Linked DNA regions of Lichenibacterium dinghuense. The main gene of each other region encodes a partner of the protein of the gene in region 2 in a complex. Links are inferred from orthologs where the notes say so. Each region holds a gene or a part of one and is shown on either strand. Other genes may lie near its edges.

Region 1 (4,086 bases), 1.4 Mb from region 2 along the record:
GAGGTACTCGCCCACCACTTGGCTGCCGGGCGACAGCGAGGTCTTCACCCAGGGCTTGGACTTCAGGCCCTTCGCGACCGCGTTGCGGGCCAGCAGGCCAGCGCCCAGCATCACGGCGGGGTTCGACGTGTTGGTGCAGGAGGTGATGGCCGCGATGACGACGTCGCCGTGGCCGAGGTCGAAGCTCGTGTCGTCGACGACGAAGCGCTCCTCCGGCTTCTCGACCTTGTATTCCTTGACCAGCGAGGACAGGAACGAGGACTTGGCGCTTTCCAGCGTCACGCGGTCCTGCGGGCGCTTCGGGCCGGCGAGGGACGGCACGACGTCGGCGAGGTCGAGCGCGATCAGCTCGGAGAAGACCGGCTCGTCGGTCGAGGAGCGGAACATGCCCTGCGCGTTGGCGTAGGCCTTGACCAGCGCGATGCGCTCGTCGCCGCGGTTCGACGCGTCGAGGTAGTTGATCGTCTCGCCGTCGATGGGGAAGAAGCCGCAGGTGGCGCCGTATTCGGGGGCCATGTTGGCGATGGTGGCGCGGTCGGCGAGCGACAGCGAGTCGAGGCCGGGGCCGAAGAACTCCACGAACTTGTTCACCACGCCGAGCTTGCGCAGCATCTGCGTGGCGGTGAGCACGAGGTCGGTGGCGGTGCGCCCCTCGCGCAGCTTGCCCGTGAGCTTGAAACCGACCACGGGGGGCAGCAGCATGGACAGCGGCTGGCCCAGCATCACGGCCTCGGCCTCGATGCCGCCGACGCCCCAGCCGAGCACGGCGAGCGCGTTGACCATGGTGGTGTGCGAATCGGTGCCGACCAGCGAGTCCGGATAGGCGACCTCGACCTCCTGGCCCTCGTGCGTCTCGGTGCGGGTCCACACGGTCTGGGACAGGTATTCCAGGTTGACCTGGTGGCAGATGCCGGTGCCGGGCGGCACCACGCGGAAGTTGGTGAAGGCGTTCTGGCCCCAGCGCAGGAAGCGGTAGCGCTCGCCGTTGCGCTCGTATTCGAGCTCGACGTTGTCGCCGAAGGCCTTGGGGGTGCCGAACTCATCCACGATCACGGAATGATCGATCACGAGGTCGACCGGCACCAGCGGGTTGATCTTCTCGACGGGGCCACCGAGCTTGCCCATGGCGTCGCGCATGGCGGCGAGGTCCACCACGGCCGGCACGCCCGTGAAGTCCTGCATCAGCACGCGGGCCGGGCGGAAGGCGATCTCGCGCCCGTCCGCGCCCTTCGACGTGAGCCAGCTCACCACCGCCAGGATGTCGTCCTTGGTGACGGAGCGGCCGTCCTCGAAGCGCAGCAGGTTCTCCAGCAGCACCTTCATCGAGTAGGGCAGCTTCGACACGCCGGGGAGCCCGTTCTTCTCGGCCTCGGGGATCGAGAAGTAGTGATACGTCTTGGAACCGGCTTCGAGCGTGCGGCGGCACTTGAAACTGTCGAGCGAGGCCATGGGGCATCCTTCGCGGGTCGGCGGGAGCGTTCTGGAGCGGTTCGAATATAGGATTTCCATGCCCCGTGGCTACAGGCTAAGTGCGGTGCAGCATGGTGGAACGATGACGCGGCCCGACACACTTCCGCGGCTGACCCTGACGGTGGACGGCCTCGCGGCCGAGCGCGGCGGTCGCCCGGTCTTCGCCGGCCTCGGCTTCGCGGCGCGGGGCGGGGAAGCGCTCGGCGTCGTGGGCCGCAACGGGGCCGGCAAGTCGACGCTGCTGCGCGTGCTGGCGGGGCTGCTGCGCCCGGCCGCCGGCACGGTCCGGCTCGACCCGCCCGACGCGGACGACCCCGACACGCCGGCCGGCGAGCGCGCCCACTATCTCGGGCACCTCGATGCGCTGAAGCCCGCCCTGAGCCCGCTCGACCACCTCGATGCGGCGGCGGCCCTGCTCGGCCGTCGCGGCGACCTCGCCGCTCCGAGCGGGGGAGCCGCCGTGACGCTCGAAGAGGCGCTGGACCGGGTGGCGCTCGGCCACGCCGCCGACCTGCCCTGCGGCTACCTGTCGGCCGGGCAGCGGCGGCGCGTGGCGCTCGCCCGGCTGCTGGTCGCGGCGCGCCCGCTGTGGCTGCTCGACGAGCCCGCGACCGCCCTCGACCTCGCCTCGCAGGAGGTGCTGCGGGGCATGATGCGCGACCACCTCGCCGGCGGCGGCCTCATCGTCGCGGCGACGCACGGGCCCCTCGGGCTCGACGGGGTGCGCGAGCTGTCGCTGGAGCCGCGGGCGTGAGGGCGCCATCCCGGAAGGCGCGCGCCTGATGGGCGCGCTGTGGGCGCTGTTCCGGCGCGACCTCCGGCTCGCCCGCCGCATCGGCGGCGGCGGCACGACCGGGGTGGTGTTCTTCCTCTGCCTCGTCACCGTGGTGCCCTTCGCGGTCGGGCCCGACCTGAACCTCCTGTCGCGCATCGGGCCGGCGATCCTGTGGATCGCGGCGCTGCTGTCGACGCTGCTCGGCCTCGACCGGCTGTTCGGCTCCGACCACGAGGACGGCTCGCTCGACCTCCTGCGCACCGCCGGCACGCCGCTGGAGGCCGTGGTGGCGGTGAAGTGCCTGGCCCACTGGTGCGGCACGGGGCTGCCGCTGGTGCTGGCCTCGCCGGTGTTCGGGCTGATGCTGGCGCTCGACGGGCCGGCGCTCGGCGGCGTCGCCGCGACGCTGCTGGTCGGCACGCCGGCGCTGACCTGCCTCGGCGCGGTCGGGGCCGCGCTCACCGTGTCGCTCCGGCGCGGCGGCCTGCTCCTGTCCGTGCTGGTAATCCCGCTGGCGATCCCGGTGCTGATCTTCGGCGTGTCGGCCGCCGCGGCGGCGGCCGGCGGGACGGTGCCGTTCCTGCAGCCCTTCCTCGTGCTCTGCGGGTTGAGCGCCGCGGCCCTGGCGGGCACGCCCTTCGCGGCCGCCGCGGCGCTCCGGCTCACCGCGGAATAGGGGCGGACAGGCCGTCCTCATCCCGGCCGGCGCAGCATGGCCCTCAGGCGCCGGAGCGGCGGCCAGGCCGCCGCGCGATGCACGGGGGCGAGGCGCTTCTGGAGGACGGCCAACCGCTCGCCGAGCCGCACGATCTCCTCCTGCCGCTGCGCGATCGACCCCTTCAGCCGCGCGTTCTCGGCGCGCAGGTCGGCGAGGTCGAGCTCCAGGCGGCGGACGCGCTCCGCCGCCGGCCCCTCGAAGTCGCCCGCGCTCACGCCGCGACCCGCCACAGGCTGGGATCGAAGCCCCGGCTCTCCGCTTCCCCGGCGAAGAACCGCGCGTAGGCGGCCACGCCCGCGGGGTGCTGGAGATCGTAGGAATGGCGCAACGCCGCGTGGCGGCCGTGGTGGTGGTGCATCAGGTTCGTCACGATCTCGCCGCCCGTGCCGATGCGGCAGCCGGGATGCGGCAGGCGGCAGTAGCGGTCGTAGGTGGCGAAGGGGTCGCCCGACCAGGTGAGGTGCTTGTCCCGGAACATGTGGCGGACCGCGTCGGGGATGCGGATTCCCGACGCGAAGCGCCCGTAGGCGTAGGGCCGCGCCTCGGCCCCCGCCGGCGCGGAGGCGGCGCGCCGGCGCTCCGCGTAGTCGGCGAGCAGCGCCGCGAGCGCGCCGGTCGCGGGCGGCTCGGGCGTGTAGCGCGACACTTCGAGCGGCCGCTCCGGCGCGAAGCCGGAGAAGTGGAAGAAGCCGAGCGGCCGCCCGTCGACGGTCCAGCCCCCGTCCGCGCCCCAGCCCACCGTGCGGCGGCCGAGGTTCCAGTAGGCGACGTTGAAGCCGGTGTCGCGCGCCACCACGGCGTGGGCCGCGAGGCCGGGGATCAGGTCCATGAACTTCTGATCGACGAAGAGGCCGCGGTCCTGCTCGTTGACGCAGTCGTGGCGCAGCCGGCCGGCCCACCAGCGCAGCAGCGGCTCGGTTTCGGGCGTCTGCGAGGCCGCGATGAACCCCAGGTTAAACACGCCCGTCTGCAGGATGTGCAGCTCCGTGCGGGCCGCCCCCTCGCCCGGCGGCGAGCAGAAATGCGGCGTCAGCACGAGCGAGGCGCCGCCGTCGAGCAGGGCCAGGAGGTCGTCGAGCCGGCGGTAGAGCGCGATGTCGGGGTCGAAATACACGACGTCGCG
Region 2 (5,585 bases):
CATGCTGGACGCGGTGGCCCGCACCGCGGCCGGGCGCGGCCTCGCCAACGTCGAGACCCGGCGGGCGGGCGCCGAAGCGCTGCCCTTCGCGGATGCGGAGTTCGACGCCGTGCTGTGCCGCTTCACCGCGCACCACTGGGCCGACGTCGAGGCGGGCCTGCGAGAGGCGCGCCGCGTCCTGAAGCCGGGCGGGCTCGCGGTGTTCATGGACGCCGTGGCGCCGCCCGACCGCGCCGCCGACACGCACCTCCAGGCCGTGGAACTGCTGCGCGACGCGTCCCACGTGCGCGACTACGCCGTTTCGGAATGGCTCGCCATGCTGGGCCGCGCCGGCTTCGCGGTCGAGCGCGTGACGCGGCGCAAGCTGCGCATGGTGTTCCCGGTCTGGATCGCCCGTACGGCTGTGCCGCCCGCCACCGCGGGCGCGATCCGCGCCCTGCAGGACGGCGCTTCGCCGGCCGTGCGGGCGCATTTCGCGATCTCGGAGGACGGCAGCTTCGACCTCGACACGGCGACGATGGTCGGCCGCGCGGCGTGACGGCGCCGCGAGGCGGTGGAGGCTGCTGAGCGAAAAGGGATCAACGGCCCGAGATGATGGGTCGAAAGCAATGAAACGGTAGCGAGTCCGTGCGAGCCTCCGGGCGAACAACGGGGTCCGATCCGCATGCCGCTCAACGCCACGCCGCATCCCGAGCGCCGGCCCGTCCGCTGCCGCCGGGCCGAAGCGAGATGACGGCCGCGACGCGACGCCGGTCGGACCTCGCGCCCGGCGCCGGCCGCGGCGCCCTGCCGGCCCTCACCGCGCTGGTGCTGCTGGCGATCTGCCTCGTCTTCACCTTCGTGATGGCGGCGTGGCACCGCGACGTCGGGCGCGTGCTGAGCGCTTCGGGCGACAGCATCGCGGCGGCGGTGGCCGGCGAGGTCGACCGCAACATCGAGCTGCTCGACTTCTCGCTGCAGGGCGTGGCCGAACAATGGGACGTGCCCGACGTGCAGGCCCTGCCGCCGCGCCTGCGCGACACGGTGCTGTTCGACGGCGCCATGCGGGCGCCGGGCTTCGGCATGATGATGGTGCTCGACCGCGACGGCCGCCTCGTCGCCCGGTCGGTCGACGTCGGCGAGCTCGGCGCGTCCTTCGCGGACCGCGACTATTTCCGGGTCCACGTCGGCAACGACGACGTGGGCCTGTACGTGTCGAAGCCCTTCCGGTCCCGCGTGAGCGATGCCTGGGTGGTGGCCCTGAGCCGCCGCATCGACGACGACGACGCCTTCGCCGGCGTCGCCGTGGGCACGCTCGACGTCGCCTACCTCACGAAGCTCTACGCCGGCCTCCACGTCGGGGACGGCAGCGCCGTGACGCTGTTCCGCACGGACGGCACGGTGATCACCCGCGCGCCCCTGGACGAGGGGGACGTGGGGATGTTCGCGGGGGGCGGGGACAGCTTCAACCGCATGCGGGCGGCGCGCGACGGCACCTTCGAGGGCGCGTCGCCGGTCGACGGCCTGCCCCGCGTCATCTCCTTCCACCGGGTCGGCGACCTGCCGCTGATCCAGGCCGTCGAGGTCGCCGGGGAGGGGCCCTACAGCGCCTGGTGGCGGCGCGCCGCCGCGATCGCCGGCCTCCTGACGCTGCTGTGCTTCGGCGTCCTCGGCCTGTCGCTGGCGCTCGCGCGCGAGCTCGGCCGCCGCGCCGCCGCCGAGGCGGAGCTCCGGCGCCTCGCCTCGACCGACGCCCTGACCGGCCTCGCCAACCGCCGCCGCTTCGACGCCGCGCTGCCCGAGGAGTGGGCCCGCGCCGCCGCATCGCGGGAGCCCCTCGCCGTGCTGATGGTCGATGCCGACTCGTTCAAGGCCTACAACGACCTGTTCGGCCATCCGGCGGGCGACCTCGTGCTCCAGGCCATAGCGGCGCGCCTCGACGAGGGCGCGCGGCGGCGGGGCGGGCTGGCGGGCCGCTGGGGCGGGGAAGAGTTCGCCGTGACGATCCCCGGCTGCGACGAAGCGCGCGCCCTCCGGGTCGCCGAGGACCTGCGCGCCGCCGTGGAAGGCCTGGCGCTGCCGCACCCGTCGGGCGTCGGCGGGGTGGTGACGATCAGCGTCGGCGTGGCGGCGGCCCGGCCCGCCGCGGGCGGGGCGGCGCGCGACGTGCTGGCCGACGCCGATGTCGCGCTCTATCGGGCCAAGGCGGAGGGGCGCAACCGCTGCCGGGCCCGCGCCTCGGCCGAGGTGCGGGCGGCTTGAGAGCCCGGCCGGGCCGATGAGCCGCCGGCCCCGCGAAACGTCGCGGCCGCTCTGCCCCGTCGCCTTGGGAATGTCGCCGCATTTGCGCTAGAACACGTGCCGGGCTGGCGCGACGTCCGGCGCCGCGATGCCAAGGGACGGATCCATGTACGCCCTCGCCAATCCAGCGACCTTCATGCGGCTGTCGGGCCGCGCGCTGCCCTGGCTGGCGGGCCTGTCCGCGCTCACGCTGGCGGTCGGGCTGGTCCTCGCCTTCGCGTCGCCCGCCGACTACCAGCAGGGCGAGACGGTGAAGATCATGTTCGTGCACGTGCCGGCGGCCTGGATCGCCAGCATGGCCTACGTCCTGATGACCGCTTCCGCGCTCGGCACGCTGGTCTGGCGCCACCCGCTCGCCGAGGCGGCGCAGAAGGCGGCCGTGCCGCTCGGCGCGGCCTTCACCTTCGTGTGCCTCGTCACCGGCTCGCTGTGGGGCAAGCCCATGTGGGGCACGTACTGGGTGTGGGACGCGCGGCTCACCTCCATGCTGGTGCTGTTCATCACCTACCTCGGCCTGCTCGCGCTGTGGCACACGATCGAGGAGCCGGGCCGCGCCGCCCGCGCCGCGTCGGTGCTGACGCTGGTCGGCGCGGTCAACCTGCCCATCGTGAAGTTCTCCGTGGACTGGTGGAACACGCTGCACCAGGGCTCGATCTTCCGCATGACGGGCTCCACCGTCGACCGGTCGATCCTGGTGCCGCTGCTCGTGATGGCGCTCGGCTTCACGCTGCTCTTCGCGACGCTGCACGTGGCGGCGATCCGCAACGAGGTCCTGCGCCGCCGCCTCCGCCGCATGATGCTGCTCGCCGCAGCCGATCGCGATCCGGCGTCCCGCCACGCCGTCGCCGTCGCCGCGGCCGAGGCGGTGCCGTCGTGACCGCGGTGCCGCATCTCGGCTTCATCGTGGCGGCCTATGCCGTGACGGTTCTGGTCGTCGGGGGCGCGGTCGCGGCCGTGCTGCTCGACGGGCGGGCGCTCCGTCGCGCGCTGGAGCGGCTCGAAGCCCGCGCCGGCCGCGCGCGGGCGGGGGGTGGGCGGTGAGCGCCGGAGCGGCGCCCGAAGCCGCGCCGGGCGGGGCGCCGAGGGCCCGCCGCGCCCTCGTGGCGCTGCCGCTCGTGGTCTTCCTCGGGCTGGCCCTGCTGTTCTTCCTGCGCCTCGGGGCCGGCGACCCGTCCCGCATCCCGTCGCCGCTGATCGGCCGCCCGGTGCCGAACTTCGCGCTCCCGCCGCTCGCCGGGCGCCCAATCCCGGCCGGCGCTCCCGTCGGGCTCGACGCGGCGGCCCTGAAGGCCGGCCACGTCACGCTGGTCAACGTCTTCGCGTCCTGGTGCGCCGAATGCCACGACGAGCACGGCGTGCTGATGGCGCTGGCGCAGAGTCCGCGCATGAAGGAGCTCGGCATCCCCATCGACGGCATCGCCTACAAGGACAAGGCCGAGGACGCCCGCCGCTACCTCGGGCAGAAGGGCGACCCCTACGCGGCGGTGGGCGACGACCGCACGGGCCGTACCGCCATCGACTTCGGCGTCTATGGCGTGCCCGAAACCTTCGTGGTGAGGGGCGATGGCACCCTGGCCTACAAGCTCATCGGCCCCGTGACCCCCGACAACATCGGCGCGCTGGAGGCCGAGATCGACAAGGCCGCGGCGCCGTGAGCCAGGGCGCCGGGGTCGGCCAGAAGTCCTCGTCCTCCGCCCGACCGACCGTGAACGGCGGGTCGGCCGGGAAGAGGGAGAGCGGCAGCCCGGTCTCGGCCGCCGCCCCGCGCCGCGCTCCGGCATGGGCCCGCGGCCCGCGCGAGCCTGCCTCCCCGCCGCGGTCCGCCGCGCTATCTCGTCCGGCAGCGCCGGGCCAGAGCCGCGGCGCCGAGGAGCCAGCCCCCATGCCCGACAGCCCCCACCACATCGCCGTCACGCCGCACCCCGGCCGGGTCAGGATCGTCTTCGCCGGGCGCACCGTGGTGGACACCGCCCGCGCGCTCGACCTCGCCGAGGGCGCGCTGCGCCCCGTGATCTACGTGCCCCGCGAGGACGCCGACATGTCGGCCTTCGAGCCCACGCCCCGCCACACCCACTGCCCGTTCAAGGGCGAGGCGAGCTACTTCACCCTGAAGGCCGACGGGCGCGAGGCCCAGAACGCCGTGTGGAGCTACGAGGCGCCGATCCCGGCCGCCGCCGCCATCGCGGGCCACCTCGCCTTCTACCCCGACCAGGTCGAGATCCGGCAGGACTGACGCCTTTCGCCGGATCGCCGGCCGCGTCTCGCGCGTTGGCGCTCGCCGCGCGGGGAGGCCCCGCGCCCAACAGCGAGGATCCCACCATGTCCACCGATCTCGAAGGTCTGCAGGTCGCGATCCTGGCGACGGACGGCGTCGAGCAGGTCGAGATCCTCGAGCCCATGAAGGCCCTCAGGGCCGCGGGCGCCGACGTGAAGGTCGTGTCGCTCAAGACCGGCACCATCCAGTCCATGACCGAGGACGTGAACCCCGGCGAGAAGGTCCCGGTCGACTGCGACCTGTCGGTCGACTTCGACCTGTTCGACGCCCTCGTGCTGCCGGGCGGCACCACCAACCCCGACAAGCTGCGCGTGAGCGACGACGCGGTGGAGTTCGTCCAGCACTTCGTCGACAACGACAAGCCGATCGCCGCCATCTGCCACGGCCCCTGGATGCTGATCGAGGCCGACGCCGTCGAGGGCGTGCAGCTCACATCCTGGCCGTCCCTGCGCACCGACATCGAGAACGCCGGCGGCGAGTGGGTCGACGAGGCCTGCGTTCGCGACGGCCTGCTGGTCACCTCGCGCAAGCCCGACGACCTCCCCGAGTTCTGCCGGCAGATGATCGCCATGTTCGGTGAGGATGCCGACGAGGAGGAAGGCTGAGCCGCCCACGCGGGAACGCGCACCGATGCTCCGGCCGGAGAACACTCCCGGCCGGACGCCGTGCTGTGCCCGAAGGTAGAATATTCCGACCCCATTCGGCGATGAATGATTGAAGTCGTCCGACTCTGAGCTGACCCGGCTTTGCAGTCGAGGAGCTGAGTTGGTGCTGTGTCACAAAGTGGTCATGGAGGCAGAACCATGTCTGAAGTGTTTCCGTTCGGAACTTTCTGTTGCCCCTGAGCAACATAGGCTGCCGTAGTCGAGGGTGGGACCGCTCCGGACGGGATCGCATACATAAAACTCATTTTCAGCTAAGTGACGCTGACTAGGTCTCGATCCAAGGCAGTTTTGCGGCGCTTCCCTGGCGCGCCGCGGCCGACCAGAGTTCAGACTGACGGATCTCGACCCATGATGTTCGCCAAGAG

What was found. Proteins that work in one complex are often made in the same cells at the same time.
Region 1: the proteins of L7N97_RS06235 (region 2) and ccmB are in contact, whole or in part, in a solved structure (PDB 8CE8), measured with the Escherichia coli proteins. The link is inferred for Lichenibacterium dinghuense from one-to-one orthologs.

What each region holds. Positions count from the first base shown.
Region 1 is NZ_JAJLMN010000001.1:2,688,709-2,692,794, reverse strand. What follows is about bases 1,304-4,086. They hold ccmB (heme exporter protein CcmB), read left to right. Parts: upstream 1,304-2,252; coding sequence 2,253-2,921; downstream 2,922-4,086. Other genes in these bases: L7N97_RS12900 (hypothetical protein), read right to left, coding at 3,175-4,086; L7N97_RS12905 (hypothetical protein), read right to left, coding at 2,939-3,178; ccmA (heme ABC exporter ATP-binding protein CcmA), read left to right, coding at 1,448-2,224; acnA (aconitate hydratase AcnA), read right to left, coding at 1,304-1,449. Also shown: more of acnA, read right to left, coding at 1-1,303. UniProt on the Escherichia coli protein: Required for the export of heme to the periplasm for the biogenesis of c-type cytochromes.
Region 2 is NZ_JAJLMN010000001.1:1,307,897-1,313,481, reverse strand. Bases 1,293-4,271 are described here. They hold L7N97_RS06235 (heme ABC transporter permease), read left to right. Parts: upstream 1,293-2,386; coding sequence 2,387-3,157; downstream 3,158-4,271. Other genes in these bases: L7N97_RS06220 (DUF427 domain-containing protein), read left to right, coding at 4,163-4,271; L7N97_RS06225 (DsbE family thiol:disulfide interchange protein), read left to right, coding at 3,318-3,935; ccmD (heme exporter protein CcmD), read left to right, coding at 3,154-3,321; L7N97_RS06240 (sensor domain-containing diguanylate cyclase), read left to right, coding at 1,293-2,241. In the rest of the region: L7N97_RS06245 (class I SAM-dependent methyltransferase), read left to right, coding at 1-538; more of L7N97_RS06240, read left to right, coding at 730-1,292; more of L7N97_RS06220, read left to right, coding at 4,272-4,513; L7N97_RS06215 (type 1 glutamine amidotransferase domain-containing protein), read left to right, coding at 4,600-5,160; L7N97_RS06210 (porin), read left to right, coding at 5,569-5,585. UniProt on the Escherichia coli protein: Required for the export of heme to the periplasm for the biogenesis of c-type cytochromes.